Regions from separate parts of the Streptomyces sp. NPDC001068 genome, predicted to be linked through region 2. Evidence: riboswitches for the same ligand, from Rfam matches in the RefSeq annotation. Region 2 holds a riboswitch; each other region holds the start of a gene.
The links. Region 2 has a riboswitch for thiamine pyrophosphate ahead of thiO (glycine oxidase ThiO). Riboswitches for the same ligand answer to the same signal wherever they lie in the genome.

Region 1 (10,413 bases), on a different contig from region 2:
CCATGCCCAAGCCCGGAGAACTCACCTTTGTCGCGCCGCGCGGAGCCCAGAAGCCGCCGCGGCATCTTGCCGACCTCACGCCTGCCGAGCGCAAGGACGCGGTGGCCGAGATCGGTGAGAAGCCGTTCCGTGCCAAGCAGCTCTCGCAGCACTACTTCGCGCGGTACGCGCACGACCCCGAGCAGTGGACGGACATCCCGGCCGGCTCCCGGGACCGGCTGCGGGACGCGCTGTTCCCGGACCTGATGACCGTCGTCCGGCATCTGTCGACCGACGAGGGGACGACGCGCAAGACGCTGTGGCGGCTGTTCGACGGCACGCTCGTGGAGTCCGTGCTGATGCGCTACCCGGACCGGGTGACCATGTGCATCAGCTCACAGGCCGGCTGCGGGATGAACTGCCCGTTCTGCGCCACCGGCCAGGCGGGCCTGGACCGGAACCTGTCCAGCGCGGAGATCGTCCACCAGATCGTGGACGGGATGCGTGCGCTCCGGGACGGGGAGGTGCCCGGCGGTCCGGCACGGCTCTCCAACATCGTCTTCATGGGCATGGGCGAGCCCCTCGCCAACTACAAGCGGGTCGTCACGGCCATCCGCGCGCTCACCGACCCGGCCCCGGACGGTCTGGGCCTGTCCCAGCGCGGGATCACCGTCTCGACGGTCGGCCTGGTGCCGGCCATCCACCGGTTCGCCGACGAGGGCCTCAAGTGCCGGCTGGCGATCTCCCTGCACGCCCCCGACGACGAGCTGCGCGACACCCTCGTCCCCGTGAACACCCGCTGGAAGGTGCGCGAGGTCCTCGACGCCGGGTTCGAGTACGTGGAGAAGAGCGGGCGGCGGCTCAGCATCGAGTACGCGCTCATCCGCGACATCAACGACCAGGCGTGGCGAGGGGACCGGCTGGGCCGGCTGCTCAAGGGCAAGCCCGTGCACGTCAACCTCATCCCGCTCAACCCGACCCCGGGCTCGAAGTGGACCGCCTCCCGGCCCGAGGACGAGAAGGCGTTCGTCGAGGCGATCGCCGCGCACGGCGTGCCCGTCACCGTCCGGGACACCCGTGGGCAGGAGATCGACGGGGCGTGCGGTCAGCTGGCGGCGACCGAGCGGTAGGATCTGGGCACATCTTCATATTCCGACAGGGGAGCGCCACAGCGCTGAGAGTGCGGCGATCGGGCCGCAGACCCTCTGAACCTCGCCCAGGTCATTCTGGGTAGGAAGTTCGGTCATCACTCAAGCTGTTGTGCCCTGCCCGGGTGGTTCCACCGGGTGGGGCCGCGTCTCTTCCTGGTCCACTCCAGGAGGAAAACACCAGTGCACACCAAGATCTTCTTGGCCGCGGCCGTCGGGCTCGGCCTCGTCACGCTGTCCGCGTGCGGGTCGTCCACGGGCGACCAGGCCGACTCGAAGACCGTCACCCTCGTCAGCCACGACTCGTGGGCCGTCTCCAAGGGCGTGCTCCAGGACTTCGAGAAGCGGTCCGGCTACAAGGTGCGCGTCCTCAAGGACGGCGACGCCGGCCAGGCCGTCAACAAGGCGATCCTCACCAAGGACAACCCCCAGGGCGACGTCTTCTTCGGCGTCGACAACACCCTGCTGTCCCGGGCCCTCGACAACGGGCTCTTCCAGCCGTACGAGGCCAAGGGGCTGGACCGGGTCGGCACCGACTACCAGCTCGACCGCGCCAAGCACCGGGTCACGCCGATCGACTACGGCGACATCTGCGTCAACTACGACAAGGCCTACTTCAGCGAGCACCGGCTGACCCCGCCCGCCTCCTTCGCCGACCTCGTCAAGCCGCAGTACAAGAACCTCCTCGTCACCGAGAACGCGGCCACCTCCTCGCCGGGCCTGGGCTTCCTGCTCGGCAGCGCCGCCCAGTACGGGGACGGCGGCTGGCAGGGGTACTGGAAGCAGCTCAAGGCCAACGGCGTGAAGGTCGTCGACGGCTGGGAGCAGGCCTACAACGAGGAGTTCTCCGGCTCGGCCGGCGGGAAGAAGGCCAAGGGCGACCGGCCGCTCGTCGTGTCGTACGCCTCCTCCCCGCCCGTCGAGGTCATCTACGGCGACCCGAAGCCGAGCACCGCGCCCACCGGCGTCGCGGCCGGCACCTGCTTCCGGCAGATCGAGTTCGCGGGGCTGCTGAGCAACGCGGGGAACACCAAGGGCGGCAAGGCGCTCATCGACTTCCTGGTCTCCAAGGAGTTCCAGGAGGACATGCCGTTGAACATGTTCGTGTACCCGGTGGTCGAGGGGGCGGCCGTGCCCGCCGAGTTCACGAAGTACGGGCCCGCCGCCCAGGACCCCGAGACCATGGCGCCCGAGAAGATCGCCGCCGACCGTGACCAGTGGGTCAAGACGTGGACCTCACTCGTACTCAAGTAGCGGGCAGGCGCCGGCGGGCGGCGGGCGGGCGCAGGGGCGCGGCGCGGGTCGGTCTGATGGCCGTACCCGTCGCGTTCTTCGCCGTCTTCTTCGCGTGGCCGGTCGCGGCGATCGTCACCCGTGGGCTGAGGGCCGACGGGGTGTGGCGGTTCGGACGGATCGCCGACGTCGTCGGCCGGTCCGACATCCGGCACGTCCTGTGGTTCACCACCTGGCAGGCGCTCGCCTCCACCGGCCTCACCCTGCTCGTCGCGCTGCCGGCCGCCTACGTCTTCGCCCGCCTGGACTTCCCGGGCAAGCAGGTGCTGCGGGCCGTGGTGACGGTGCCGTTCGTACTGCCGACGGTGGTGGTCGGTACGGCGTTCCTGGCGCTGGTCGGCCGCGGCGGACTGCTGGACGGGCTGTGGGGCGTCCGGCTGGACACCACCGTGTGGGCGATCCTGATCGCGCACGTCTTCTTCAACTACGCGGTCGTCGTACGGACCGTGGGCGGGCTGTGGGGCCAGCTGGACCCGCGGCAGGAGGAGGCCGCGCGGATGCTGGGCGTCTCGTCGTTCGGCGCCTGGCGCAGGGTCACGCTGCCCGCGCTGGCGCCCGCCGTGGCCGCCGCCGCGCTGATGGTCTTCCTGTTCACCTTCACCTCCTTCGGTGTGGTGCAGATCCTCGGCGGTCCCACCTTCTCCACCCTCGAGGTGGAGATCTACCGGCAGACCTCCGAGATCTTCGACCTGGCCACGGCCGCCGTCCTGACGATCGTGCAGTTCCTGGCCGTCGGGGCGATCCTCGCCGTGCACGCGTGGACGGTACGGCGGCGGGAGACCGCGCTGCGGCTGGTGGACCCGTCCGTGACGGCGCGCCGCCCGCGCGGCGCCGGGCAGTGGGCGCTGCTCGGCGCGGTCCTCACCACCGTCGCCGTCCTCCTCGTGCTGCCGCTGGCGGTGCTGGTGCGGCGGTCGCTGGACGGGGGGTTCGGCTACTACCGGGCGCTGGGTGACGCCGACGGGGGCACCTTCCTGGTCGCGCCCGTCCATTCGGTGGTCGCCTCGCTCGAGTACGCCGTCGTCGCCACCGCGGTCGCCGTGCTGATCGGTGGGCTCGCCGCCGCCGCGCTGGCCCGGCGGGACGCGGGGCGGCTGGTACGGGGCTTCGACGCGCTGCTGATGCTGCCGCTCGGGGTGTCCGCGGTGACGGTGGGCTTCGGCTTCCTGATCGCCCTCGACAAGCCGCCGCTGGACCTGCGCCAGTCCTGGATCCTGGTGCCGCTCGCACAGGCGCTGGTCGGGGTGCCGTTCGTCGTACGCACCATGCTGCCCGTACTGCGTGCCGTCGACGACCGGCTGCGGGAGGCGGCGGCGGTGCTGGGGGCCTCGCCGTGGCGGGTGTGGCGTGAGGTCGACCTGCCGATGGTGCGGCGGGCGCTGCTGGTCGCGGCGGGCTTCGCCTTCGCGGTGTCGCTGGGGGAGTTCGGGGCCACGGTGTTCATCGCCCGGCCGGACAACCCGACGCTTCCGGTGGCCGTGGCGCGGCTGCTGTCCCGTCCCGGTGACCTCAACTACGGCCAGGCGATGGCCCTTTCCACGATTCTGATGGTGGTGTGCGCGGTGGCCCTGCTGGTGCTGGAGCGACTGCGGACCGACCGGACGGGGGAGTTCTGATGCCGCTTCTCGAACTGGAGCAGGCCACCGTGCGGTTCGGTGGACGGCCCGTCGTCGACGCCGTGGACCTGAAGGTCGCCGAGCACGAGGTGGTGTGCGTGCTCGGACCGAGCGGCAGCGGCAAGTCGACACTGCTGCGGGTGGTGGCGGGTCTGCAACACCTGGATTCGGGGCGGGTGTCGCTCGACGGGCTGGACCAGGCGCGGGTGCCGGCGCATCGGCGCGGGGTCGGGCTGATGTTCCAGGACCATCAGTTGTTCCCGCAGCGGGACGTGGGCCGGAACGTGGCCTTCGGGCTCCGGATGAGCGGTGCGGGCAGGGACCAACAGGCGGAGCGGGTCGGTGAGTTGCTGGAGCTGGTCGGGCTGCCGGGAGCCGCCGGGCGGGCGGTGGCCGGGCTCTCGGGCGGTGAGCAGCAGCGGGTGGCGCTCGCCCGGGCGCTGGCGCCCCGGCCCCGGCTGCTGATGCTCGACGAACCGCTGGGGCAGCTGGACCGCTCGCTGCGGGAACGCCTGGTGGTCGAACTGCGGGAGCTGTTCGGCCGGTTGGGTACGACCGTGCTCGCGGTCACCCATGACCAGGGTGAGGCCTTCGCGCTGGCCGACCGGGTGGTGGTGATGCGGGACGGCCGGATCGCCCAGTCCGGCACGCCCCTTGACGTCTGGCAGCGGCCGGCCGACGAGTTCGTGGCGCGCTTCCTCGGCTTCGACAACGTGGTCCCGGCGACCGTCACCGGGACGGTCGCGGTGACGCCGTGGGGAAAGGTGCCGGTGCCCGGCGGCGCGCCTCAGGGGCCGCGCACGGTCCTGGTGCGGCCCGCCGGTGTGCGCCTGGTGGCCGTCGGCGCGGGACTGTCCTGCGCGGTGACCGCGCGCACCTTCCAGGGCACCCATGTCACCGTCCACCTCCAGCCCGAGGACGGCCCGCGCCTGGCGGCGGCCTGCGCGCTGCGGGAGGCGCCGGCGGCCGGGGACACGGTGGGCGTCGAGTTCGACGCCGCGGAGACCGTCGTACTGGGCTGAGGGGCCCCCGGAGCACGGTCGAGGCCCGTCCCCCGGGGATACGGGGACGGGCCTCGACGGTGTACGTGTACGACGGTGGGTGCGTCAGCTTCCGCTGTTCGCCCCACGACGGCGCATGCCGAACCACACGGCGCCGCCGCCGACCACGACCAGCGCGCCGGCGAGGCCCGCGATCAGGCCGGTGTTGGAGTTGGCACCGGTCTCGGCGAGGTTGGAGTCACCGACCGCCGGGGACGGGGCGTTGTCCGACGAGCCCGCGGGAGCGGTGCTGCTGCTCTCCGAGGCCGAGGGGGCCGGGGAGTCGGACTCGGCCGGGGTGGACGCGGACTCCGACGGCGACGGCGTGGCCGAGTCCGACGGGGACGGGCTGCTGCTCTCCTCGGACTTGCACGCCGTCGACGGGGTCGTCAGGTTGGGCGTGATGTCCTTGTCGATGTGGATGTTGCCACTGTCGACCTTGACGTGGACGCGGTATTCCGCGTTCGGCTTCCAGTCCTCGGAGAAGGTGACCGTGGTGCCCTCGCGGGAGCCCTTGACGGTCTGCTCGGCGCCGACCTGCTTGGCGTCGCCGCCGTTGCTCTCCAGGAACACGGAGATGGTGGCGGACGTACCGGAGGCGTCGATGTCCTTGACGTTGATGACACCGTTGGTGCCGTCGCAGGTGGCCTCGGCGGAGAAATCGTTGATGTTGCACGCGAGGGCGGAACCGGAGACGCCCAGCGTCAGCGCGGCCGACGCGGCGGCGACACCCAGGATGCGCACGGAACGACGTGCACTGCGGCGGGATATGGACACGTTTGTCCTTACTGAGTGCATAACTGCGGGGGGCTTGAAGGGGAGTTGACGCAACGTGAGGTGAGGCATCAGCAACCCCGGGAGACTCACAGGTCTATAAGTGCGCCATAAGGAGTGTCAATGCATATGCGGTCTACAGCCGTTGACTTTACCTTCTTATTAGATGCTGAGACGTTTCAGCGTCGCGGCGGCCTGCTCGATCCGGTCAACCAGGGCGATACGGGACGCCATCGGCCGGTCCTGGGCAAGCGAGGTCAGGAGCTGCCAAGCCGGCAGCCGCGCGCTCCAGTGCGCCTCGTTCACGAGCACCATCGGGGTCGGCTCGCCCCGTGACCCGTAGTAGTTGGGTGTCGCGTTGTCGAAGATCTCCTGAACTGTTCCGGCCGCGCCCGGCAGGAACACCACACCGGCGTTCGAACGGGCCAGCAGGCCGTCCTCGCGGGTGGCGTTGGCGAAGTACTTGGCGATGTGCGCGGCGAAGGCGTTCGGCGGCTCGTGGCCGTAGAACCAGGTGGGGATGCCCACCGAGGCGCCGCCGTCCGGCCAGCGTTCGCGGACCTCGAAGGCGGCCCGCGCCCAGTCGGTGACCGACGGCCGGAACGAGGGCGCCTTCGCCAGGATCCGCAGCGCCTCGTCCAGCATCCCGTTGTCGAAGGGCGCCGCGTACGCGCCGAGGTTCGCCGCCTCCATGGCACCCGGACCGCCCCCGGTCGCCACCGTCAGGCCGGCCCTCGCCAGCTCCCGGCCGAGCCGGGCGGCACCGGCGTACTCCGCCGTGCCCCGTGCCATCGCGTGCCCGCCCATCACGCCCACCACGCGGGCGCCGGTGAGGAGTTCGTCGAGGGCGTCGGAGACCGCGTCGTCGTGGATCGAGCGGAGCATCGAGGCGAATATGTCGCCGTCCGCCCGGGTCTCCTGGAACCAGGCGTAGGAACGGGCGTCCGGGGTCGCCTCGTAGCCCTCGCCGAGCGCGTCGAACAGTTCGTCCGGCGTGTAGAGGAAGGCGCGGTACGGGTCGAAGGGCAGGTCGGGGACGGGCGGGAACACCAGGGCGCCCGAGGCTCCCACCCGGGCGGCGGCGTCGGCCGTCATCGGGCAGCCGAGGAAGACCGCGCCGGCGGTGTCGGTGGTGAGCAGGGCGTCCGTACGGTCCGTCAGGTCGACGGCCTGGACGCGGTACTGGGCGAGTGTTCCGTGCGCGGCGACGACCTCGTCGAACTCGGCGAGGGACTCGATCTCGCGGTCGCGGGCGGCACGGTGGGGCTGCGGCTGGGCGGGTGTCGGATGCACCCGCCCACCCTAGGCGTCAGCCCTGCACGGCCGCCGGGTCCATCCACACGACCTCCCAGGAGTGGCCGTCGAGGTCCTCGAAGGACCGGCCGTACATGAATCCCTGGTCCTGGACGTCGTCGTTGGCCGTGCCGCCGGCCGCGACCGCCTTCTCCACCAGCTCGTCCACCTTCTCGCGGCTCTCCGCGCTCAGGCAGATCAGCACCTCGCTGGTCTTCGTCGAGTCGGCGATCTCCTTCTTCGTGAAGTCGGCGTAGCGCTGCTTGCTCAGGAGCATCGCGATGATGGTGTCGCTGATCACGACGCAGGAGCAGTCGTCGTTGCTGAACTGCGGGTTGATCGAGTAGCCGAGTTCCGTGAAGAACTTCCGCGACGCGGCGACGTCGGCGGTGGCCAGGTTCACGAAGATCATCTGCTGGTACATGGGGTTCCCTCCCTCGGGTGTCGTGCCGTTCGCGGGGATAGACCGAAGGGGGACGCGAATGTCATCGGTGCGTTCGAAAGCGCGGCGGCGACGCCCCCGCGCCCCCCCCGGGCGGCTCAGCGGGCGAGGGGCAGCGCGGCGAGCTCGGCCACCAGCAGCGTGAGGGGGGCGAAGAGGGCCAGCAGGGCGCCGGCGCGCAGGGCCGCCGCGCTGCGCAGCACGGTGGCCGGGGCGCCGAGGCGGAGCAGGGCCTCGGTGGTGTCCGAACGCGACTGGCGGGCCTCCACCGCCGCGGTCAGGACGGTGGCGAGCGAGCAGCCGGCGACCACGAGACCGCCGAGGGTGGTCAGTGGACCGAAGGCGAGGCCGTCGCCGTCGGCGTCGGCGTGGAGCATGCGGGCCGCGAAGGCCGCGGACACCACCGCGCAGAGGACACCGAGCGGGCGCCCGATGCGGGTGGCCTCCGCCATCAGGGCGCGGCCGGCCAGCAGGCGCAGGGCCCCGGGGCGGGCGAGTTGCAGGAGACGGCCGCACAGGTGCGTGAGGCCCGGCGCGGCCAGCACCAGACCGACCGCCGTGAGCGCCCATCCGGCGAGGACCCCGACGGGGCCCACGGCCAGGCCGCCGGGGAGGACGGTACGGGCGGTGGCCTCCATGGTGCTGACGTAGGACTCCGCGGCGAGGCCCGCGGCGAGCACGGCGACGCCCCAGGGCAGGCCGGCGGGCGTCCTGGCGTGTTCCACCCGCCCGGTGACGCCCGCCGGCGGCACGGCCTCGCCCACCGGCGCCTGCGCGGCGCCGTCCTGCGCTGTGCCGACCTGGGCGGTGCCGTCCTGGGCCGTGCCGTCCTGTGCGGTGCCGTTCCGATGGGTGCCGTCGTGAAGGGTGCCGTCGTCGGGGGTGCCGTTCCCGGGGGTGCCCTTGCGGTCAAGTGCGTCCGCCCCTGCCGGCCCGGTGTCGGGGGCGGCGGCGGGCGGCGGCGCGGTCCGGGGCGCGGACGGGAGCAGACGCGTGCCGAATCGGCCGTAGGCCCCGAAGGTCTCCCGCTTCGCCCTGGTGTCCGGAGCCCCGAAACGGCGCTGGACCCGCGCCCGGCCCGCCGGGTCCGGCAGGTCCCTCGGACGCAGCGTCACGGCCACCGCGGTGGACGCGACGACCGGGAGCACGGCCAGCAGGGTCAGGGCCGCCGGGACGGGCAGGGACCTGTCCACCGCCAGGAAGTCCTTCGCCGTGCCGTCGAAGGCCAGGCCGGGGAGGTCGCCGCGCAGGTGCAGGAAGGCCAGCAGGGCCAGCAGCGAGCCCAGGGTGCAGGCCAGCGCGGTGTTCAGGGCGGCGACGAACATCAGGCGGCCCGGACCCAGGCCCAGGGCGGACAGCCCCGGGCGCGGCCGGGTGCCGGGATCGGTGCGGGCCACCGCGAGCGCGAGGTACACCGTCGCGACGAGCGGGATCACGCACCACGACAGGCGCAGCAGCGCGGCCGTCGAGTGGGTCGGGTGGACCATCGCGTAGCCGAGGGCGGACAGCAGCAGGAAGCCCGTGCCGCCGGCCGCCGCGGCCACCAGCAGGCGGCGCAGGTGGACGGCCGGACGGGCGGCGCGGGTCAGGCGGAGAGCGAGCACTCGGCCCGGCCCTCCGCCTCGGGGACCGGCGGCAGGTGGACGGTGTTCACCCGGCGCCCGTCCAGGAGCGGGACCGTACGGTCGGCGAGGGCCGCCGTGTCCGCGTCGTGCGTGGCGACGACGACGGTGATGCCGTGCGAGCGCGCCGCCGTGGTGAGGGTGCGCAGCACGTGGGCGCGGTCGGCGCGGTGCAGCGGTGCCGTCGGCTCGTCCGCGAAGAGGATCGTGGGGGCGGGCGCGAGGGCGCGGGCGATGCAGACGCGCTGGCGTTCGGCCTGCTGGAGCTGTGCGGGGTGGCTGCGGGCCCGGTCGCCGACGTCGAGGCGCTCCAGCCACTCCAGGGCGGCCACCTTGGCGCGGCGGCGGCCGGTGCCGCGCAGCATCAGGGGCAGCGCGGTGTTCTCCCAGACGTTCAGCTCGGGGACCAGCGCCGGGGCCGGGTCGATCCAGCCGAACCGGTCGCGGCGCAGCCGCTCCCGGGTGAGCGGGCCCATCCGGTGCACTGCCGTGCTGTTGAACCAGACCTCGCCGTGCTGCGCCGGGACCAGACCGGACAGGCAGCGCAGCAGCGTGGTCTTGCCGCTCCCGCGCGGCCCGGTGACGGCGAGGATCTCGCCCTCCCGCACGCCCAGCGAGACCCCGGTGACACCGGGCGAGCCGTCCTGGTGGCGGAAGTGCAGGGAGCGTGCCCACAGCACGTCGTTGTCCGGCGGGGCCTCCATGGCGTACACCTCGGTTCTGATCCGTTTTCCCGTGTCCGATCCCCCGTCCGGGGGAACGAAGGCTGGGCCGATCGGTCACGTGCACGCTAGGCAGGTCGGGGGCCGGGCCCGGACAGCACACGGCCCCGGGCCGCCGTTCTCACTCGAACGGACGGCACCGGGGCCGTGATCAGGCAGCTGATCGGATGATCAGAGCTTCGTCCACGCCTCCGTCAGCGTGGCGCGCAGGATCTGCTCGATCTCGTCGAAGGTCTCCTGGTTGGAGATCAGCGGCGGGGCGAGCTGGACGACCGGGTCGCCGCGGTCGTCGGCACGGCAGTACAGGCCGTTCTCGAACAGGGCCTTGGAGAGGAAGCCGTACAGGACGCGCTCGGTCTCCTCGTCGTTGAAGGACTCCTTGGTGTTCTTGTCCTTCACCAGCTCGATGCCGTAGAAGAAGCCGTTGCCGCGGACGTCGCCGACGATCGGCAGGTCGTGCAGCTTCTGCAGGGTGGACAGGAAC
Region 2 (10,413 bases):
TTCTTCGGCGCGACGGGCCTGAGCGACGAGGTCCCCGAGACGCTGCAGCGCCCGGAGGTGCTGATCGTCGCGGGCGTGCTCTTCCTGTGCGAGGCGGTCGCCGACAAGATCCCGTACGTCGACTCGGTGTGGGACTCCGTGCACACGGTGGTCCGTCCGGTGGCGGGCGCCTGGGTCGGGGCGCTGCTCGCCGGGCAGAGCGGTTCGCTCAACGACGTGGTGGCCGGGCTGGTCGGCGGTTCGACGGCGCTGGCCAGCCACACCGTCAAGGCCGGCACCCGGATGGCGGTCAACACCTCGCCCGAGCCGTTCAGCAACATCGTGCTGAGCTTCGCCGAGGATCTCGGGGTCGCCGGGATCGTGTCGTTCGCGATGTTCCACCCGCTGGCGGCGGCGGTCGTCGCGTCGGTGCTGCTGGCGACGGGTCTGATCGTGCTGGTGTTCCTGGTCTCCCGGATCCGGCGGTTCTGGCGCCGGAGGGCCCAGCGCCGGGAGGAACGCCGGCTCGCGACCCAGGTGGGCGGACCACCGGACTGACGGGCCGCCGCGCCGGGCTGCCGGTCGCGGTCGATAAGGTCGCGGGCATGGGACGGATTGCGGTGATCGGCGCCGGGATGGGCGCCATGGCGGCGGCCGCGCGGCTGGCCGTCGCGGGCCACCGGGTGACGGTGTACGAGCGTACGCAGACGTACGGCGGCGCCGTGCGCCGGTTCGAGCGCGACGGGTTCGGCTTCGACACCGGCCCGGGGCTGCTGCCGCTGCCCGCCGTGTACCGCGACCTGTTCGTCAAGACCGGCAAGGAGCCGCTGGAGGAGTGCGTCGGGCTGGTCCAGGTCGACCCGTCGTCCCGGCACGTCTTCGCCGACGGCACCGCGGTCTCCCTGCCGAACGCGTCCCGCGCGGGTGTCGTATCGGCCCTGGACGAGGCTCTCGGCGCCGGCGCCGGACAGCGCTGGGGCGACTTCCTGGTGCGCGCCCGGGAGGCCTGGGACCGCACCCGGCGCCCCCTCCTGGAGGAGCCGCTGTGGCCGAACTGGCAGGTGCTGGCCGAGCGCGAGCCCTACCCGGCGGTGCCGCACAAGAGGTTGCTGCGCACCCGCCGGGCGAGCACGCTGGCCGAGATCGGCGCGTGGGAGCTGCGGGACCCCCGGCTGGTCCAGCTGCTGGACGGCCACGCGCTCGCGAACGGCCTCGACCCGGGGACCGCGCCGGCGAGCGCGGCCGTGCTGCCCTACCTGGAGCACGCCTTCGGGACCTGGTATGTGCGCGGCGGCATGCGGGAGTTGGCGCGTGCGGTGTACGAGCGGTGCCTGCGGCGCCGGGTCGGGTTCGTCTTCGGCGCCGAGGTCGCCCGGGTCCTGGAGGACGAAGGCAGGGCGTCCGGGCTGGAGTTGGCCGACGGGACCGTGGCGGAGGCGGACTTCGTCGTCGGCACGGGGCCGTGGCGGCTGGCCGGCATGGTCGCGGGCCGGGAACTGTACGGCGCGGGGGAGGTGCGTCCGGAGCCCGAGGACCGCTGCACGGGCCGGGTGGTGGTGTGTCTGGCGCTGCGCGGTGCGCGGGAGCCGGGTGCCGTGCACCGCACGGTGGTGCACGCGGCCGACGGCGAGGGCGATCTGGACCTGTTCCGGCACGGGGTGGTGCCGGACCTTCCGACGGTCGTCGTGGACCGGCCGGACGACCCGGCGCTGCGCCCGGACGCGGAGCACGAGGCGGTGGTGATCACGGCGACGGTGCCGTCGGCCACGGAGTACGACTGGGCCGCGCCGGGAGCCGCCGACGCCTTCGCGGACCGGATGACGGCTGCCGCCGAACGTGCCGTGCCGGGGCTGGGTGAGCGGCTGCTGTGGCGTGAGGTGCGCACCCCGCTGGACACCGAGCGGGAGACCGGCGCGGTCGGCGGTGCGGTTCCCCCGCCGGCCCTCGCCTCGGCGGAGGGTGTGCTCCACCCGTCCAACACCACCGCGCTGCCGGGCCTGTTCACCGCGGGAGGCTGGTCCCACCCGGGCGGCGGGCTGCCGCACGCGGGGATGTCGGGGGCGCTGGTGGCCGGATTGATCGTGGAGGGGCCGGAGTTCCGCGGCTCGCGGTGAGGCGCGGCCCTCCCGCCCGCCACCGCGGCTTCAGAAACGGTACTGCTCGTCGTACCCGGTGCCGGGCCTGGCCTGTTGCCCGTTCTGTCCGTCGCCCTGGTAGGGGTACTGCTGCTCCTGCGGGAGCTCACCGCCGTAGGTCTCGTCGGCCCGCTGCTGCGGGACCCAGACACCGCCCGCGGGGGTCTCGCCGTAGCCGCCGTTGCCGTACTGGTCCTGGGTGTAGCCCTGTTGCTGGTCGTACTGCTGGGTGTTGTACGACTGGTCGTACCCGGCGCCGCCGTAGGTCTGGTTGCCGATGTACGGGTCGGAGTAGTTGGCGTAGCTCTGCTGGCCGCCGGTGTCGTAGCCGTACTGCTGCTGGGCGTATCCCGAGTAGTCGTAGGCGTAGTTCTGGTCGGTGCCCTGGGCGGCGTAGCTCTGGTCCTGGCCGGCGGTCGCGTAGGCGGGGTCGCCGGCGGGGGTGTAGCCGGGCTCGTTGTATATGCCGTAGGAGCCGGTGTCGTCGGGCATCGGCTGCGGCTCGTACACCGCCGTGGACTCGGCGGCCGCGGGCTCGTTCGGGCGGGCCGAGGAGAAGACGTCGTCGCGGTCGTATTCGTCGCCATAGGCCGGGTTGGCCCCGGTGACGTAGGCGGCGCGCTGGTCGGTGTGGCCGGCGTCGGCCGCGTCCGGGTCGGGCCCCTCCTGATCCGGCTCCTCGCCGGGCTCGCCGCGGCGGCGCTTGAGCGGGCCGTCCTCGTCGTCCGCGCCGGGGCGCTTGACCGCCCAGCCGGCCTCGAAGCCGCGGCGGAACGACAGCGTGACGTAGGTCTGGCCGACCGCGAAGGCGATCGCGCCCAGACCGATGACGATCACCGACGGAATCAGGACACCGAACACGACACCGACGAAGCCGACGAAGGCGAGCAGCCGCCAGCGCAGCCGCGCCTTGTACTGCAGCAGGACCTCGCCCAGCAACCACAACGCGACGATGCCGAACGCTACGTAGAGGACCGTCCAGCCCATGTACGCCCCTCTCCCAGTTACCGCTACGCAGTGTGTCGTACTCCGGTGCGGCCGGTCTAGGCCCGCGGGGGATGGTGCAGGCCAAGGTTCTCGTGGATCTCGAGCGTCGCCGTGGAACTGTTGAGCGTGATGAAGTGCAGTCCGGGGACGCCCTCGGCCAGCAGCCGTGCGCAGAACTCCGTGGCGAACTCGATACCGATGGAGCGTACCGCCGCCGGATCCTCTTTGGCTGTGAGGATCCGCTCTTTCAGGGCGTCCGGGAAGAAAGCGTTGCTGAGTTTGGGCAGCCGTTCCAGCATCTTCACACTGGTGACGGGAAGAATTTCCGGAATCACGGGGGTTTCGCAGCCCGCCGCCGCGACCGAGTCGCGAAGGCGAAGGTAGGACTCGGGCTGGAAGAACATCTGCGTGATCGCGTAGTCGGCGCCCGCGCGGCACTTGTCGACGAAGTGGCGCACGTCGGTGTCCCAGTCGCCGGAGCGCGGGTGCATCTCCGGGAAGGCGGCCACGCCCACGCAGAAGTCGCCCGACTCCTTGATGAGCCGCACCAGTTCGGCCGCGTAGGTCAGACCCTGCGGATGCGCGACCCACTCCCCCATCGGGTCGCCCGGCGGGTCGCCGCGCACCGCGAGCATGTTGCGGATCCCGGCGTCCGCGTACTGGCCGATGATGTTGCGCAGTTCGGCCAGCGAGTGGTCGACCGCGGTGAGGTGGGCGACCGGGGTGAGCGTGGTGTCGGCGACGATCTGCTGGGTCTCCTTGACCGTGCCCGCGCGGGTGGAACCGCCGGCGCCGTAGGTCACGGAGACGAAGTCGGGGGCGACCGCCTCGACCCGCCGGAGCGCGTTCCACAGGTTCCGCTCGCCCTTGGGGGTTTTCGGCGCCGAGAACTCGAACGAGTACGTGGTCTTGCCGGAGGCGAGCATGTCACGCACGGTACGCGCGCGGTCAGTCCTGGTGGATGCGGTTCCGAGGGCCATACCCGCAGGTTAGCCAGGGGAGCACGGTCACCCAACCGGACTCGGGGGATTTGCCGCGAATTGTCGGCCGCGCGTCCGGATACTGGACAGGTTTCCGGACGGTGTGCGCCGGACGGTCACACCGACCGCAGCCGCTTCGCGAACTCGGCCGCCGCGGCGCCCGGGTCGTCGGCCGCGGTGAGCGCGCGGACCACGACCACCCGGCGGGCGCCCGCGTCCAGCACCTGGTCGAGGTTGCCGAGGTCGATGCCGCCGATGGCGAACCAGGGGCGGTCCGTGCCCAGGGCGGCGGTGTACCGGACCAGACCGAGGCCGGGAGCGGGGCGGCCCGGCTTGGTGGGGGTGGGCCAGCAGGGGCCGGTGCAGAAGTAGTCCACGCCGTCCTGGACGGCCGCCGCGGCGGCCTCGGACTCGGCATGCGTGGAGCGGCCGATCAGGACGTCCGGGCCGAGGACGGCCCGGGCGGCGGGGACCGGCAGGTCGCCCTGGCCGAGGTGGAGCACGTCGGCACCGGCCGCGTGGGCCACGTCCGCGCGGTCGTTGACCGCCAGCAGCTTGCCGTGCCGGGCGCAGGCGTCGGCGAACACCGCGAGGTGCTCCAGCTCCTCGGCGGCCTCCATGCCCTTGTCGCGCAGCTGCACGATGTCGACACCGCCCGCCAGTACCGCGTCCAGGAACGCGGCGAGATCACCCTGCTCCCGGCGGGCGTCCGTGCACAGGTACAGGCGGGCGTCGGCCAGCTGGGCGCGGGCGGTGTCGGTCATTCGGTGTCCCCCGTGGTGTCGGTACCGGCTTGCCTCAGACGGCGAGCGCCTGGGCGCGGCGCTTCACCTCCGTGCCACGATTCTCGCTGAGCGCCTGCGCGGGGGTGCCGGGCAGGGTCTCGTCGGGCGTGAAGAGCCACTCCAGCATCTCTTCGTCCGTGAAGCCGTCGTCCCGCAGGAGCGTCAGGGTCCCGGACAGGCCCTTGACGACCTTGTCCCCGTCGATGAAGGCGGCGGGGATGTGCAGCGCCCTGTTCTCGCCACGGCGTACGGCGATGAGCTGGCCGTCCTTTACCAGCTGGCGCACGCGGGTCACCTCGACGTCCATCATCTCTGCGATGTCGGGGACGGTGAGCCAGGCGGGGACGAGAGCATCGGTCTTTGCGTCAATCTCGGTCACGGTACAAGGGTAGGCGCTTCGCCGGCCGGGCCGCGATGGGTGGCCGCCCGGGCGCGGCACCGCCGGGGCCGCTCACGCCGTTCACCTCGCCTCCTGGCCGGGCGCCGCGGTCGCGGTCTTCAACGGGCGGGCCGGGTCGGACAGGGCGTCCGCGTCCATGCGGGTGCCCGCCTCCACCAGGCGTCGGCCCTGGGCCAGATCCCGTGGGCGGCCTACCGCCAGCAGAGCGACCAGGCGGTCCGCACGGAGCCAGCACACGCTCCAGGACGGTCCGGACGGGTCGCCCCGCCAGACCATGCGGTCGGCGACCGCGTGGTGACCGGCGTACTGGACGAAACGGCCGAACTGCTCGGACCAGAAGTACGGCACCGGGTCGTAGACCGCGTCCGTCTCGCCGAGGATGCCGGCGGCCACCGTGCGCGGGCCCTGGAGGGCGTTGTCCCAGTGGTGGACCAGCAGCCGCTCGCCGTAGCGGCCGGACGGGAAGGAGGCGCAGTCGCCGACCGCGTAGACGTCGGGGACGGTGGTGCGCAGGCGTTCGTCGGCGAGCACCTCGCCGTGCGCGCCCAGCGTGATGCCGGAGCCGGCCAGCCAGGCGGTCGCGGGACGGGCGCCGATGCCGACGACGACGGCGCCCGCGGGCACCCGCGAGCCGTCGTCGAGCACCACCGCGCCGGGCTCGACGGCCGCCACGCGCGCGTGCGTGCGCAGGTCGGCGCCGCTGTCGGCGTACCAGGCGGCCATCGGGGCGGCGACCTCGGCGGGGAGCGCTCCCGCGAGCGGGCGGTCCGCGGCCTCGACCACGGTGACCGCGCAACCGGCCTCGCGGGCCGCGGTGGCGAACTCGGCGCCGATCCAGCCGGCGCCGACCACCACGATGTCGTGCTGCCGGGCGAGCACGGGCCGCAGCCGCTCGGCGTCGTCCAGGGTGCGCAGCAGATGGACGCCGGGGACGCCCTCGGTACCGGGCAGGGTGATCGGCTCGGCGCCGGTGGCGAGCACCAGGACGTCGTAGGGCACCGGTCCGCCCTCGGTGTCCAGCTCGTGGTCGGCGGGGCGCACCCCGAGGGCCTCGCGGCCGAGCGCCAGGTCGATGCCGAGCGCCTCGAAGTCGACCTCGAAGGCGGAGCCCTCGGACTTGCCGAGCAGCACCGCCTTGGAGAGCGGCGGCCGGTCGTAGGGCTGGTGCGGCTCGGCGCCGATCAGGGTGACGGTGCCGGTGTAGCCCTGTTCGCGCAGGGCCACGGCCGTCTGCACCCCGGCCATGCCCGCGCCCACGACGACCACGCGCCGCGTCTGTGACGTGCTCCGTCGCTGCGTCTGCTCGCTCACGTGATCACCATGGACAAGAACGATAGACAACTGACGAAGAGTCAGTCAGGGGGCGTGCCGGGTGACCTGTTCCACAGTGCGGGCCGAGGCCGTCTTACGGGGGCGGAGCTCCGCGGGCTAGGGTTGCGGAGAGCACACGCGGGAGCCCGGACGCACCGGGCTGAGAGGGAGGCTGGCGGCCTCCGACCGTACGAACCTGATCCGGGTCATGCCGGCGAAGGGAGGGGCTGGACGCCCATGTCCGCGCATACGTCCGACGTCCTCGTCATCGGGGGCGGAATCATCGGCCTGGTCACGGCCTGGCGGTCCGCGCAGCGCGGTCTCCGCACCGCCGTGGCCGACCCCGACCCCGGCGGCGGGGCCGCCCAGGTCGCGGCCGGGATGCTGGCCGCCGTCACCGAGCTGCACCACGGCGAGCAGACCCTGCTGGGGCTCAACCTGGCCTCCGCCCGCCGTTATCCCGGCTTCGCGGCCGAGCTCACCGAACTCACCGGCCACGACCTCGGCTACCGCCGCTGCGGCACGCTCGCGGTCGCCCTGGACGCCGACGACCGGGCGCACCTGCGCGACCTGCACGCCCTCCAGCAGCGGTCGGGGCTGGACTCCGAGTGGCTGTCCGGGCGGGAGTGCCGGCGCCTGGAGCCGATGCTGGCGCCGGGCGTGCGCGGCGGGCTGCGGGTCGACGGCGACCATCAGATCGACCCGCGCCGGCTGGCGGCCGCGCTGGTGGCCGCCTGCGAGCGCGCCGGGGTGGTGTTCCACCGCGACTGGGCCGAGCGCCTGCAGGTGGTGCGGGAGCGGGCCACCGGTGCCGTCACCCGCTCGGGCGACCTGCTGACCGCGGACCGGGTGGTGCTCGCCGGCGGCAGCCTGAGCGGTCGCCTGGCCGGGGTGCCCGTGGACGCGCTCCCTCCGGTGCGGCCGGTGAAGGGGCAGGTGCTGCGGCTGACCGTGCCCGCCGCGTACGCGCCGTTCCTGAGCCGGACCGTACGGGCCGTGGTGCGCGGCGGACATCTCTACCTGGTGCCCCGGGAGAACGGCGAGCTGGTCGTCGGGGCCACCAGCGAGGAGCTGGGCTGGGACACCACGGTCACGGCCGGGGGCGTGTACGAGCTGCTGCGCGACGCGCACGAGCTGGTGCCCGGCATCACCGAGCTGCCGCTGACCGAGACCCGGGCCGGGCTGCGCCCCGGCTCCCCCGACAACGCGCCGCTGCTCGGGCCGACCCGTCTCGACGGGCTGCTGCTGGCCACCGGGCACCACCGCAACGGGGTGCTGCTCACGCCCGTCACGGGAGACGTGATGGCGGAGCTGCTCACCGGCGGGGAGCTGCCCGAAGAGGCCCGCCCGTTCACGCCGCAGCGTTTCGGACCCGTCCCCGGCGTACTCCTGGAGCAGACCGCATGAACATCTCCGTCAACGGGGAGCGCCGGGAGATCACCCCGGGCACCGCTCTCGACACGCTCGTGAAGTCCCTGACGGCCGCGCCCTCCGGGGTGGCCGCGGCGGTCAACGAGACCGTCGTACCGCGCGGCGAGTGGCCGGGTACGGCGCTCGCCGAGGGTGACCGGGTGGAAGTCCTGACCGCCGTACAGGGAGGCTGAGCCATGGCCGACGATCCGTTCGTGCTCGGGGGTACGGCCTTCTCGTCCCGGCTGATCATGGGGACCGGGGGCACACCGAGCCTGGAGGTGCTGGAACGGGCGCTGGTGGCGTCCGGGACCGAGCTGACGACGGTCGCCATGCGGCGGGTGGATCCGGGGGTACGGGGGTCCGTGCTGTCGGTCCTGGAGCGGCTGGGGATCCGGGTGCTGCCGAACACGGCGGGGTGCTTCACCGCCGGGGAGGCGGTGCTGACGGCCCGGCTGGCCCGGGAGGCGCTCGGGACCTCGATGGTCAAGCTGGAGGTCGTCGCCGACGAGCGGACCCTGCTGCCGGATCCGATCGAGCTCCTCGACGCGGCGGAGACGCTGGTCGACGACGGGTTCACGGTGCTGCCGTACACCAACGACGATCCGGTGCTGGCCCGGCGGCTGGAGGACGTCGGGTGCGCCGCGGTGATGCCTCTGGGCTCCCCCATCGGGTCGGGGCTCGGGATCCGCAACCCGCACAACTTCCGGCTGATCGTCGAGCACGCGCGCGTGCCGGTGATCCTGGACGCGGGGGCCGGTACGGCCTCCGACGTCGCGCTGGCGATGGAGCTGGGGTGCGCGGGGGTGATGCTGGCGTCGGCGGTGACCCGGGCGCACGATCCCGAACGGATGGCGTCCGCCATGCGGGCCGGGGTGGAGGCGGGGCGGCTGGCCCGGCTGGCCGGGCGGATCCCCTTCCGTCACTTCGCGCAGGCCTCGTCCCCCACGGAGGGCGTGGCCGCCCTGGACCCCGAACGCCCCGCCTTCTGACGCCGGCCGCCGAGGCCGTCCGGGCATCACCCGATCGGCCGCGGGCCGGGACGGAAGCGGCGCCCGCGCGGATCGCGCCGGTGCCGGCCCGGCGCGACTCGGCGGGACCCGGCCGCCCGGCACCGCGCGCGGACGGGCGGCTGCGTCACAGGTCTGTTGTAGTCCGGTAGGGAAATCTGTCTCACCTGTGGGGGTTTCGGCCCGGGCTCGTACACTCGCGGGGTGGATACGACGCTTCAGGACCCCCTGGTCGGGCAGGTGCTCGACGGCCGTTATCGCGTCGACGCGCGGATCGCCGTCGGCGGGATGGCCACGGTCTACCGGGCCCTGGACGTCCGGCTGGACCGGGTGCTCGCGCTGAAAGTGATGCATCCGGCGCTCGCCGCCGACGGTTCCTTCGTCGAGAGATTCATCCGGGAGGCCAAGTCCGTCGCCCGGCTGGCCCACCCCAACGTCGTCCAGGTCTTCGACCAGGGGACCGCCGGGCCGTACGTGTACCTCGCGATGGAGTACATCGCCGGCTGCACCCTGCGCGACGTGCTGGTTCGGCGCGGCGCGCTGCAGCCGCGGGCCGCGCTGGACATCCTGGAGCCCGTGCTGGCCGCGCTGGGCGCGGCGCACCGCGCCGGTTTCGTGCACCGGGACATGAAGCCCGAGAACGTGCTGATAGGGGACGACGGGCGGGTCAAGGTCGCCGACTTCGGGCTCGTGCGGTCGGTGAACAGCGTCACCAGCACCACCGGGGCGGTCCTCGGGACGGTCGCCTACCTGGCGCCGGAGCAGATCGAGAGCGGGGTCGCCGATCCCCGCGTCGACGTGTACGCGTGCGGGGTCATGCTCTACGAGATGCTCGCCGGGCAGAAGCCGCACGACTCGGACTCGCCCGCGGTCATCCTCTACAAGCACCTCCACGAGGACGTGCCGCCGCCGTCCCTTGTCGTGCCGGGGCTCGCCCGCGAGCTGGACGAACTGGTCGCCCACGGCACCGCCCGCGATCCCGGGCTCCGCCCGTACGACGCCGTCGCGCTGCTGGCCCTGGCCCGGCAGACCCGGGCCGCCCTGCGCGACGACCAGCTGGACGCCGTGCCGCCGCAGGCGCTCGCCGAGGGGCACGACATAGCCGAGGACCGGACGAGCGTCATCCCGCGGTCGCTGACGGTGCCCCGGCCGCTGCCCGTCGACGAGCCGGACGACCGGGTCCTGACGACCAGCAGGTTCGAGGCGCCGCCGGTGCCGGAGCGACGGCACGAGGCCCGCCGCCGGTCCCGGCGCGGACCGGTGACGCTCGTCGTCGCCGTGCTGGTCCTCTTCGGCGCCGGCACCGGGATCTGGTACATCAACTCCGGGCAGTTCACCAAGGTCCCGCCGCTGCTGTCGAAGACCGAGGCACAGGCCACGACGCGCCTGCAGGAGGCCGGCCTCGACATCGGGAAG
Region 3 (10,413 bases), on a different contig from region 2:
CACGCTTGACGCCCCCTCCGCACTCACGGAACTTCCACCACCCCCCACCCAGCGCCGGTCCAGCACACCCCCCGTGCAGCGGCCGGCGACCCCGTCCGACCCCGCACAGCCGCACTCGGCCACCCTCATCGGCTCCGTGCGGCGTGCGATGCGCCTGTTGGAGTGTGCCGCCGGACACGAACACGGCGCTCCCGCGAAACAACTGGCGCGCGAGACCGGCCTCGCACTGCCCACCGCCTACCACCTGTTGCGCACCCTGGTCCACGAGGGTTATCTGCGGCGCGACAAGGGCCTGTTCTTCCTCGGTGAGGCCGCTGAGCGGCTGAGCAGCAGCGGGGCGCAGCAGAAACGTCGCAGCGAGGTGGTCGACACCCTCGCGCACTGGCGGGATTCGATCGGTGCCCCGGTGTACTACGCGATGTACCGGGACGGCGAGATCGAGGTCGTGGGCGTCGCCGACTCCCCGTCCATCCCGGCGGCCGAGGAATGGGCCGACTTCCGGGAGACGGGCCACGCGCACGCCATCGGCCAGTGCCTGCTGTCGCAGCTGGACGAGAGCACCCGCCGCGATCATCTCGCCCGGTACCCCCTGCAGACCCTGACCCCGTACACGGCCCGCGACAGCCACGCGCTGCTGCGGAGGCTGGAGCGGACCCGGCGCATGGAGGTTCTGGCGGAGCGCCAGGAGTACGCGCTGGGCACGGTGTGCGCGGCGATCCCCATCACGGTCGGCACCACGGCGGCCACGGTGGCCATCTCCCTGCCCCTGCAGCAGGCCGACCGGTTGCTGCCCGCCGCACGGCAGTTGCAGGCGGAGGTGGGTCGGCGTCTGGGCTCTCTGGCCATCGCTATCAGTATCTGAAAACTTACTCCTTGTGATCTGCTGTGTACGTTCAGCAAGATTTGACCACCATCAAAGGGATAAAACCCGGCCAGTCGGTGTCATATGACGGGGTAGGCGATGCGCGAGTCCGTACAAGCAGAAGTCATGATGAGCTTTCTCGTCTCGGAGGAGCTCTCATTTCGCATCCCCGTGGAGTTGCGTTACGAGACCTGTGATCCGTACGCCGTGCGGCTCACCTTCCATCTGCCCGGGGACGCGCCGGTGACCTGGGCTTTCGGCCGTGAGCTGCTGATCGACGGGGTGGGCAGGCCGTGCGGGGAGGGCGATGTGCACATCGCTCCCGCCGACTCCGAGGTGCTGGGTGAGGTCCTGATCAGGCTTCAGGTCGGCGGCGACCAGGCGGTCTTCCGGTCCTCGGCGCCGCCCCTGGTGGCGTTCCTCGACCGTACGGACAAGCTGGTTCCGCTGGGCCAGGAAGGCGCGCTCGCCGACTTCGACGCCCATCTCGAAGAGGCTCTGGACCGGATCCTGGCCGAGGAGCAGAGCGCGGGCTGAAGCGTCACGGCACGGGGCGCGAGCCGCTCCTCCGGGCCGCACAAGGGCGCGCAGGAACGCTTCTGCGCGTCCCCGGGAAGCCACGGGAACGCCTCTCCCCGGAGACGCCTCTCCTGGTGCGGACCCGCCCCGCACGGGGCTGTGAGCCGCACCGGACCGCGCGCCCACACCGAAACAGTCCGCACCGCACGGAACCCTCCGCCCCGCACCGCGTCCCGCGGGCCCCCTCACCGCTTCCGGCGCCGCCCTCCTCGCCCGCCGCGCGCCGGGGCCGTCTCCACGGCCGCGGACACTTCCTTGCCCGGCCGGTCCGCCGACACCACCAGCGCGGCCAGCAGCGTGGTGACGGGCACCGAGGCGACGAGGCCGATCGAACCGACCAGCGTGCGCACGATCTCCTCGGCCACCAGCTCACTGTTGGCGACCGTGGCCACACTGCTCTGCGCGATGGAGAAGAGCAGCAGCAACGGCAGCGCGGCACCCGCGTAGGCCAGGACCAGGGTGTTGACGACGGAGGCGATGTGGTCGCGGCCGATGCGGATGCCTGCCCGGTACAGCCCGCGCCAGCCCATCGTCGGGTTGGCCTCGTGCAGCTCCCAGACGGCCGAGGTCTGCGTCACCGTCACGTCGTCCAGGACGCCGAGCGAACCGATGATGACACCGGCCAGCAGCAGACCGCTCATGTCGATGGACGGGTACAGGCCGTGGATCAGGCCGGTGTTGTCGTCGGTGTTGCCGGTGAGCGCGGCCCAGTCGATGAACTCCGAGCCGAGGACGCCGATCAGGCACAGCGAGACCAGGGTGCCCAGCACCGCCACCGAGGTCCGCGCCGACAGGCCATGGCACATGTACAGGGCGATCAGCATGATCGCGCTCGATCCGACCACCCCCACCAGCAGCGGATTCGAACCCTGGAGGATCGCGGGCAGGATGAAGAGGGTCAGCACCATGAAGCTGACGGCGAGTGCGACGAGCGCCATCACACCGCGCAGCCGGCCGACCACGACGACGGCGAGCGCGAAGATCCCGGCGAGCAGCGCCATCGGGAACTTCCGGTCCACATCGGTGACCGAGTACTGGAGGTCCTTGGGCGCCGAGGGCTCGTAGGCGACCACGACCTTCTCGCCCTGGTGCAGCTGGCGCGACTGGTCGGGCTGCACGATCTCGGTGAACGTCCGGCCCGTGTCCTTGCCGGTGTCCACCCGGACCGTGGCCTTCTTGCAGGTGCCGCTCTCCTCCTGGTTCGCCGAACTGCCCTCCGGGGTGGAGGTATCACCGGTCGAGCCGCCCCCGGAGGCGTTGACCGACTTGCAGCTGACCGCCACGACCTTGGCGACCGTCGCCCGCTGGGTCTGACGGTCGAAGCCGACGCCGGTGCGTTCGTGCGCCGGGGCGCCACCGGGCCACAGCGCCACCAGGCCGACCACGACCGCGGCGGTGAAGGGAATGAGGATCGCCGCGATGACCTTGCGCAGATGCTTGGAGACCGGCGCGGCGGGCCCGTGGCTGTGCGAGTGACCGTGCCCGCCGCCCGACCCGGAGCCGCCCTGGCCGGAACCCCGGCCGGGCGGGTGGCCATGGGCATGGCCGTCGTCGTGACGGTGCGCGTGCCCACGGTCGTACGAGTGGTCCTGGACGTGGTCGTGTCCGTCACCGGCACCGTGGCCCCCGTGGCCGGTTCCGCCGCCCGGTGCGGCGCCGTTGCCGCGCCTCGGGTCGGGGGGCGGAGAGGGGTGCTGCTGTGTCGTGGTCACCGCCCGATCATCGCAAGAACGGCAGGGGCCCTCTGTTCACCGCGCCCGAATTGACGCTAGCGTGGAGGCACCTTTGCACACGCGGGAGCTCGGAGCACCGGGCTGAGAGGGCGCTGACCTCCGTATTCGCGATGTTTCACGTGGAACGAGTGACGTTTCACAAGGAACGCCGCCAGACGGAAGCCGCTGCGTCGACCGCCGAACCTGTTACCGGGTAATGCCGGCGTAGGGAGTAGGTCTCATGACCAACAAGGACGTACGCACGCCTGCCTTCAGCCAGGACGAACAGCCCATTGCGGGCGAAACATCCACGGGGGCCGGGAAGTCCATCGGCTGGCACAAGGGGTATGTCGAGGGCTCGCGCCCCGATCTCCGGGTGCCGGTCCGTCAGGTGCACCTCACCAACGGGCAGTCGGTCACGCTCTACGACACCTCCGGCCCGTACACCGATCCCCTCGTCGAGACCGACGTGCGCCGGGGGCTGCCGCCTCTGCGGGAGAACTGGATCATCACCCGTGGGGACACCGCGGAGTACGCGGGCCGTCCCGCCCGTCCGGAGGACGACGGGATCAAGCACACCTCACCGCGTGGTGGGCTGCGCAACCTGGACGCGGTCTTCCCGGGCCGCCCCCGCCTGCCGCGTCGCGGCCGGGAGGGCGAGGCGGTGACACAACTGGCGTACGCCCGCCGGGGTGAGGTCACCCCGGAGATGGAGTACGTGGCCATCCGGGAGAACGTCTCCCCCGAGGTGGTCCGTGAGGAGATCGCGGCGGGACGGGCCGTGCTGCCGGCCAACGTCAACCACCCCGAGATCGAGCCGATGATCATCGGCAAGCGGTTCCTGGTGAAGGTCAACGCGAACATCGGCAACTCCGCGGTGACCTCCTCGATCGAGGAGGAGGTGGAGAAGATGACCTGGGCGACCCGCTGGGGCGCCGACACGGTCATGGACCTCTCCACCGGGCGGAACATCCACACCACCCGCGAGTGGGTGCTGCGCAACTCCCCCGTTCCCATCGGCACGGTGCCGCTCTACCAGGCACTGGAGAAGGTCGACGGCAGGGCCGAGGAGCTGACCTGGGAGATCTACAAGGACACGGTGATCGAACAGGCCGAGCAGGGCGTGGACTACATGACCGTCCACGCGGGTGTGCGGCTGCCGTACGTGCCGCTCACCGCCAACCGCAAGACAGGCATCGTCTCGCGTGGCGGCTCGATCATGGCGGCCTGGTGCCTCGCGCACCACAAGGAGTCGTTCCTGTACGAGAACTTCGAGGAACTCTGCGAGATCCTCGCCGCCTACGACGTCACGTACTCGCTGGGCGACGGCCTGCGCCCCGGCTCCATCGCGGACGCCAACGACGAGGCGCAGTTCGCGGAGTTGCGCACGCTCGGGGAACTCAACCGGATCGCGAAGCGTTTCCACGTACAGACGATGATCGAGGGCCCGGGCCATGTCCCGATGCACAAGATCAAGGAGAACATCGACCTTCAGCAGGAGATCTGCGATGAAGCTCCGTTCTATACGCTCGGCCCGCTGACCACGGACGTCGCGCCGGCGTACGACCACATCACCTCCGGCATCGGTGCCGCGATGATCGCCTGGTGGGGCACGGCGATGCTGTGCTACGTCACCCCCAAGGAGCACCTGGGCCTGCCCAACCGGGACGACGTCAAGACCGGCGTCATCACCTACAAGATCGCCGCCCATGCGGCCGACCTCGCCAAGGGGCACCCGGGCGCGCAGGAATGGGACGACGCGCTGTCCGACGCGCGCTTCGAGTTCAGGTGGGAGGACCAGTTCAACCTCGCCCTGGACCCCGACACGGCCCGCGAGTTCCACGACGAGACCCTTCCGGCGGAGCCGGCGAAGACCGCCCACTTCTGCTCGATGTGCGGACCGAAGTTCTGCTCGATGAAGATTAGCCAAAGCATCACAGAGCAGTTCGGCGGTAAGGCGGCTGAGGGGGCGTCACCGGAGGAGGTCGCGGAGGGGATGCTCCAGAAGTCGAAGGAGTTCGCAGCTACCGGGAACAGGGTGTATCTGCCGATCGCCGACTGACTCACACGAGTGCAAGCGCCGTCCCGGAGAAGGCCAGGCTCCGAGGGGCGGCGCTCCGTCGCGAAGCTTGATCCAGAAGCCGCCGTAGGCTGACTGCCTGACGGTGGATCGGTAGGAGCAGGTGGGCCGCGGGCATGGGCATATGGGATGTGAAGCCCGACGAGGAGCGGTTGCGGTGGGCGCTGGAACCGTTCGTGTCCGTTGGACCTTTGAGGTTCGGGATGGATCCCACCGAAGTGGCCGCTGTGCTTGACCAGGAGGCGGCGGACTTCTCGAGGAGCATTCCGTGGGGTGACACCGTGACGCGCAAGGAGAGCTTCACCGATGTGGGCCTGACGGTCTACTACGCGGATGAGAACCGCTTGGCCGGCGCAACGGCGGACGCGCGTCTCGGGCCTCAGGTCTTGGCCGACGGCACGGCGCTGGTCGGCCGTGTGCCGTCGGAGCTGGAGCAGTGGATCACTGATCGAGCCGAGGTCAGGGAGCCCTACTCCGAACTCTTCTACCTGCCTGGGGCCGATCCCGGCTCGCAGACGCTCGGTCTTGTGGTCTGCGTGCAGCGGGTCGCAGACGTTGTCCTGACCCGGCCGGTCTTCCTGGCGTCTGAATGGATCGATGACGTCTACCACCGTCTCCCGTCCTCGGAGTGGGCGACTTTTTGAAGCCGACTGTCCGGCACTCCTGGATCCCAGGACATCCGTCGTGAGCACGGTGGAGGTCGAGGGGAGGTCGAGGAGGGCATGGCGCAGGAGTCCGGGGAGTTCGCGGGCGGCGGGGACCGGGCGTCCGGCCTGCGCCCCCGGCCGGGGGCGCAGGCCGGGCTATTCCGGCTGGTGTTCCGGGCCACCGAAGTCCGGGCTGGTGTAGTCCGGGCTGGTGAAGCTCGGCCGGGCGGCGGGGGCGGTGCCGTCGTCGGTGCTGAAACCGGGCCGGTCGTAGCCCAGACGCGGCATCCGGTTCCCCGGATCCGGGGGGGCCGTACGGCGCGGTTCGACCGTGCTGGGTTCGGTGGCCAGCGCTTCCCGGAGGAAGGGCAGGATGCCGCGTTCCAGCAGGGTGTCCCGCCACGCGTCCCGGGCCTTGGCCACCTCCCCACCGGGTTCGCCGTAGGCTCCGGCCTCCAGTGAGGGGCTGTTGCGCAGGGCGGTGAGCAGCAGCCCCGCGCCGGCCATGATGATCGCGGCCGCGGTCAGCACGCCGAAGACCCAGCCGGCCGTCAGCATGGTCTGGGCGAACGCCGGGGCCGGATCCAGCATCTTCAGGACGTAGCCGACGAGCAGGAAGATCGCGGCGGCGGTGCCGGCCAGCACCGGCGCCAGGACCAGGGCGAGGGCGAAGCCGCCGGCGCCCGTGGTCTCGGCGGCCTCGCCGAGAGTGGTGGCGAGCCCCGTCGCACCGCCCGTGGCCGACTCCGCGGAGCCGGACTCCTGAACGGGGGGCGGGGTGGACCGCGCGGGGTTGCGCAGTTCCTCGCGGACCTTCACATAGTGCTGGTACTCGGTCGCCGCGGCCGCCGTTATCAGTGCGGTGGCGTTGAGCGCCATGGTGCGCAGCTGTTCGGTGTTCAGACGCCGGCCGCCACCGGCCAGTTCGGGACGGTAAGGGGCGGAGCGCAGCGCCTCATCGAGGATCCGCTCGTATTCCTGGCGGTCCTCGCTGTGCAGGTGCTGCGGAACGCTGTTCATGTGCATCCCCCGATGCTCCGTAGGGCTTGTGGCTCGCACGCCGGCGAACCGTCGGGCAGAAACGGAGGGGAGCCTGCTACGGATAAACCGATGGTAGAGCCGTCAAGGCACGCGGTGACAGGGGGTTGCCGGAAATTGGGGGTGGCCCGCGTGTGACATCGGGGTACAGAATTACGCGCCGAACGCTCAGACGTCGAGCGGAAGTTGCCTGACCAGGAGCTTTCCGGCCATGGTCACTCCGCCGTCCATGGCGATGGCCAGCCCGTCCGCGTAGACGTGCGGTCCTTCCACCACCGGACCGGCGTTCTCCTCGCCGTCCTCGGAGCCGACCTCCCCCAGCAGATAGGGAATCGGGCTGTGTCCGTGAACGATGCGGGTGCCGCCGTACGTATCGAGAAGGGAACGGACGGCGTCTGCACCCCCTTCGTCGCGGAAGGAGAACCGCTTGGTGAACTTACGGAACACGTCCCAGACCTCCTCCGCGTCGTTGCGGGTGATGGTCTCGCGGACGTTGTCGTTGACCGCCTCGATGGAGTCGCCGTAGTCGAGGTAGGCGGTGGTGTCCGAGTGGACCAGCAGGTAGCCGTCGACCTCCTCGACCGCGTCCAGGCGGGCCATCCACTGGAGGTGGTGGTCCTGGAGCCGGTCCATGTCGGTCTTCTGGCCGCCGTTGAGCAGCCAGGCCGCCTGGAAGGTGGCGGTGCCCGCGCCGGAGTTGACGGGGGTGTCGCCGAACCGTTTCGCGCCGAGCAGCAGCAGCTCGTGGTTGCCCATGAGGGCCTTGCAGTAGCCACCGGCCGCGGCCGCCTCGGCGGACAGCCGCATCACCAGGTCGATGACGCCGATGCCGTCGGGGCCCCGGTCGGTGAAGTCGCCGAGGAACCAGAGCCGGGCGGTGCCCGCGCACCACTGCCCGTCCGCGTCGATCAGACCCTGCTCGCGCAGCGCGTCGACCAGTTCGTCGAGGTAGCCGTGCACGTCCCCGACGACGTACAGCGGGCCGGGACCGGCGTCCGTCCGGGCGGCCGGTTCGGCGGCCGGCTCGACCGGCAGCCGGAGCGTGTCGCCGCTGTTGATGACGGGCAGGTCGCGCTGGGTGGGCGTGTACCCCTCGGGATAGCCGTCGGGGTACGGCTCGTCGAGCGCCGGGACGACGTCGCCGGGGTGGGTGCTCTCGGCGTACGGACCGGTCTCGTTGACGTACGCGGGCACCCGGAAGTCGCGCACCGTCGCCGTCCGTTCCGCCTCGGGTCCCTGACCGGCCCCCTGAGTCATCAGACCCCTCCACCATCGCGCCGCATCTGCACCGCTTCGGACTGCCTGGTCGCAGCGGCCCGCGGTGTCGTGGGCCCATCATAGGAATGCCCGTCGCGCCGTGTGATGACCCAGGGGTGGTGAATCGGAGCAGGACTCCACTTCAGCGCGGCTTTCGCCCCGGTTGGGCAGGGCTTCGACCATCGGCCGCGCACCTGCCGGCCGCCTTCCGCCGACGCGCGGCAGGCGCGTCGGCGGCCCCGCTGCGGGTGCCGACCCGCGGGGCGGCCGCACGCGGCTTCGCGGCGCGGGTGCCGAGGAGCCGTGCCGCGGCGCGGGCGCCGAGGTGGCGTGCCGGGGTGTGGGTGCGGAAGGGCCGCGCGGGGGTGCGGGGCGTCCGTCCGCGGGTACGGGCCGTTCGTGCTACTCCTCCTCCGGTGCCCGTGGCGGGCTGACCGTGGTGCGCGGCGGGCGTCGCTGGGAAGAGGTACGCACGATCAGTTCGGTCGGTATCACCTGCTCGACCGGCTGGTCCGATTCGACCCCCTCGATCGCGTCGATGAGCAGCTGGACCACCGCGGTCCCGATGCGGCGCGGCTTCAGGGAGAGCGTGGTGATGGGCGGTTCGGTGCTGGCGTACACGGTCGACTCGCTGCAGCACACCAGCAGCAGGTCTTCGGGGACGCGCAGCCCGTAGCGGCGGGCGGCGGCCAGCAGGTCGGTGCCGTTGGGGTCGAAGAGGCCGTAGACGGCGTCCGGGCGGTCCGGTCGGGCCAGCAGCCGGTCGGCGGCGACGGCACCCGCGCAGGGATCGTGCGCCGGGTAGGCCTCGTACACCGGGTCCTGGCCGACCCGCTCGCACCAGCGCAGGTAGGCGGTGGTGGACAGGTGGGTGTACGTGTCCGTCGTGGTGCCCGTGAGCAGGCCGATCCGGCGGGCGCCCGCGTCGGCGAGATGGTCGAGGATGCCGAGTACGGCCGCCTCGTGGTCGTTGTCCACCCAGGCGGTGACGGGGAGCGCCCCGGCCGGCCGGCCGTCGGAGACCACCGGCAGCCCCTGCCGGACCAGCTCGCTGACCACCGGGTCCTGGTCGGAGGGGTCGATCACGACCGTGCCGTCCAACGCGACGTTGGACCAGACGTCGTGGCGTGAGGTCGCGGGCAGGATCACCAGGGCGTAGCCGCGGGCGAGCGCGGCGGAGGTGGCGGCCCGGGCCATCTCGGCGAAGTACGCGAACTCGGTGAAGGTGAAAGGTTCATCCCCGTACGTCGTCACGGTCAGGCCGATGAGTCCCGACTTGCCGGTACGGAGGGTGCGGGCGGCGGCCGAGGGGCGGTACCCCAGTCGGTCGGCGACCTCGCGGACGTGGCGTCGGGTGGCATCCGGAAGCCGGCCCTTGCCGTTCAGGGCGTCGGAGACGGTCGTGATGGAGACTCCGGCGGCGGCGGCCACGTCTCTGATGCCCGCCCGGCCCGGCCGGCTGCCTCGCCGAGTGGTTTCCGCGCGGCTCACCTGGTGCTTCCCTGCTGCTGTCATGGCGAGCCGATAGTAGGGCTCATGCGGTGGGGTAGTGCGGACGCATATGCACGCGTTGACAGGCACGTTTCTGCAAGGTCAAAGGGGGTCAACTACCTTAGAAAGAAAGTCAGTTGAATGATCCAATGGTGAGACGTGACTTGTCGGCACGCATGGGCCTGCCAAGTTCCCGATGTCTCGAAGAGGTCTCAACTCACCTTCACGGGTGATGCGCGCCAGGGCGCGAGCCACCGGCGCGTAGATATATGTAGGGCGCGCCCCCGAAAAATGCGCCTTCGTGTGGTGATGCCCGTGATGCCGGTGGGACGGATGAGGTCAGGTCCACGCCTACCGGGTCGCTCCGCTCCTGTACGCAGCGGAGCCGAATCCTCATAAGGTGAGCAGTATTGGATGCCGGCGGTGCGGACGGTCCGCCGGTGGTCGCGAGGAGGACTGCGGTGAGCGAGACGAGCCCCAAGCTGCGCGCCGAGCTGGAGGGTATCCCCACCTACAAGCCGGGCAAGCCCGCCGCGGCCGACGGACCGGTCGCCTACAAGCTCTCCTCCAACGAGAATCCGTATCCTCCGCTGCCCGGAGTGATGGAGTCGGTGACCGCTGCGGCCGCCGCCTTCAACCGCTACCCGGACATGGCGTGCACGGCGCTGATGAACGAGCTGTCGGACCGCTTCGGTGTCCCGCTCGGCCACCTGGCCACCGGCACCGGCTCGGTCGGCGTCGCCCAGC

Region 1: it holds a riboswitch for thiamine pyrophosphate, as region 2 does, so the genes downstream of both, ACFY3I_RS29840 (thiamine ABC transporter substrate binding subunit) here and thiO (glycine oxidase ThiO) in region 2, are expected to answer to the same signal.
Region 3: it holds a riboswitch for thiamine pyrophosphate, as region 2 does, so the genes downstream of both, thiC (phosphomethylpyrimidine synthase ThiC) here and thiO (glycine oxidase ThiO) in region 2, are expected to answer to the same signal.

The regions. Positions count from the first base shown of each region.
Region 1 covers NZ_JBIAYD010000011.1:172,533-182,945, reverse strand. Annotated here, with positions in the region: gene rlmN (23S rRNA (adenine(2503)-C(2))-methyltransferase RlmN) at 3-1,109, shown strand; TPP riboswitch at 1,127-1,234, shown strand; gene ACFY3I_RS29840 (thiamine ABC transporter substrate binding subunit) at 1,311-2,381, shown strand; gene ACFY3I_RS29835 (ABC transporter permease) at 2,438-4,036, shown strand; gene ACFY3I_RS29830 (ABC transporter ATP-binding protein) at 4,036-5,058, shown strand; gene ACFY3I_RS29825 (LAETG motif-containing sortase-dependent surface protein) at 5,143-5,874, opposite strand; gene ACFY3I_RS29820 (LOG family protein) at 6,013-7,143, opposite strand; gene ACFY3I_RS29815 (VOC family protein) at 7,160-7,567, opposite strand; gene ACFY3I_RS29810 (hypothetical protein) at 7,684-9,189, opposite strand; gene ACFY3I_RS29805 (ATP-binding cassette domain-containing protein) at 9,171-9,911, opposite strand; gene ACFY3I_RS29800 (aspartate aminotransferase family protein) at 10,101-10,413, opposite strand, start outside.
Region 2 covers NZ_JBIAYD010000004.1:226,290-236,702, reverse strand. Annotated here, with positions in the region: gene ACFY3I_RS13340 (DUF4126 domain-containing protein) at 1-537, shown strand, start outside; gene ACFY3I_RS13335 (phytoene desaturase family protein) at 585-2,093, shown strand; gene ACFY3I_RS13330 (hypothetical protein) at 2,124-3,101, opposite strand; gene metF (methylenetetrahydrofolate reductase [NAD(P)H]) at 3,158-4,081, opposite strand; gene thiE (thiamine phosphate synthase) at 4,198-4,845, opposite strand; gene ACFY3I_RS13315 (Rv2175c family DNA-binding protein) at 4,880-5,245, opposite strand; gene ACFY3I_RS13310 (NAD(P)/FAD-dependent oxidoreductase) at 5,327-6,577, opposite strand; TPP riboswitch at 6,706-6,817, shown strand; gene thiO (glycine oxidase ThiO) at 6,815-7,984, shown strand; gene thiS (sulfur carrier protein ThiS) at 7,981-8,181, shown strand; gene ACFY3I_RS13295 (thiazole synthase) at 8,185-8,979, shown strand; gene pknB (Stk1 family PASTA domain-containing Ser/Thr kinase) at 9,202-10,413, shown strand, end outside.
Region 3 covers NZ_JBIAYD010000008.1:279,573-289,985, forward strand. Annotated here, with positions in the region: gene ACFY3I_RS23795 (IclR family transcriptional regulator C-terminal domain-containing protein) at 74-862, shown strand; gene ACFY3I_RS23800 (SsgA family sporulation/cell division regulator) at 962-1,399, shown strand; gene ACFY3I_RS23805 (YibE/F family protein) at 1,627-3,153, opposite strand; TPP riboswitch at 3,225-3,402, shown strand; gene thiC (phosphomethylpyrimidine synthase ThiC) at 3,395-5,215, shown strand; gene ACFY3I_RS23815 (hypothetical protein) at 5,350-5,877, shown strand; partial or broken gene ACFY3I_RS23820 (thiamine biosynthesis protein ThiC) at 5,902-5,997, shown strand; gene ACFY3I_RS23825 (hypothetical protein) at 6,037-6,906, opposite strand; gene ACFY3I_RS23830 (metallophosphoesterase) at 7,087-8,175, opposite strand; gene ACFY3I_RS23835 (LacI family DNA-binding transcriptional regulator) at 8,578-9,690, opposite strand; gene hisC (histidinol-phosphate transaminase) at 10,128-10,413, shown strand, end outside.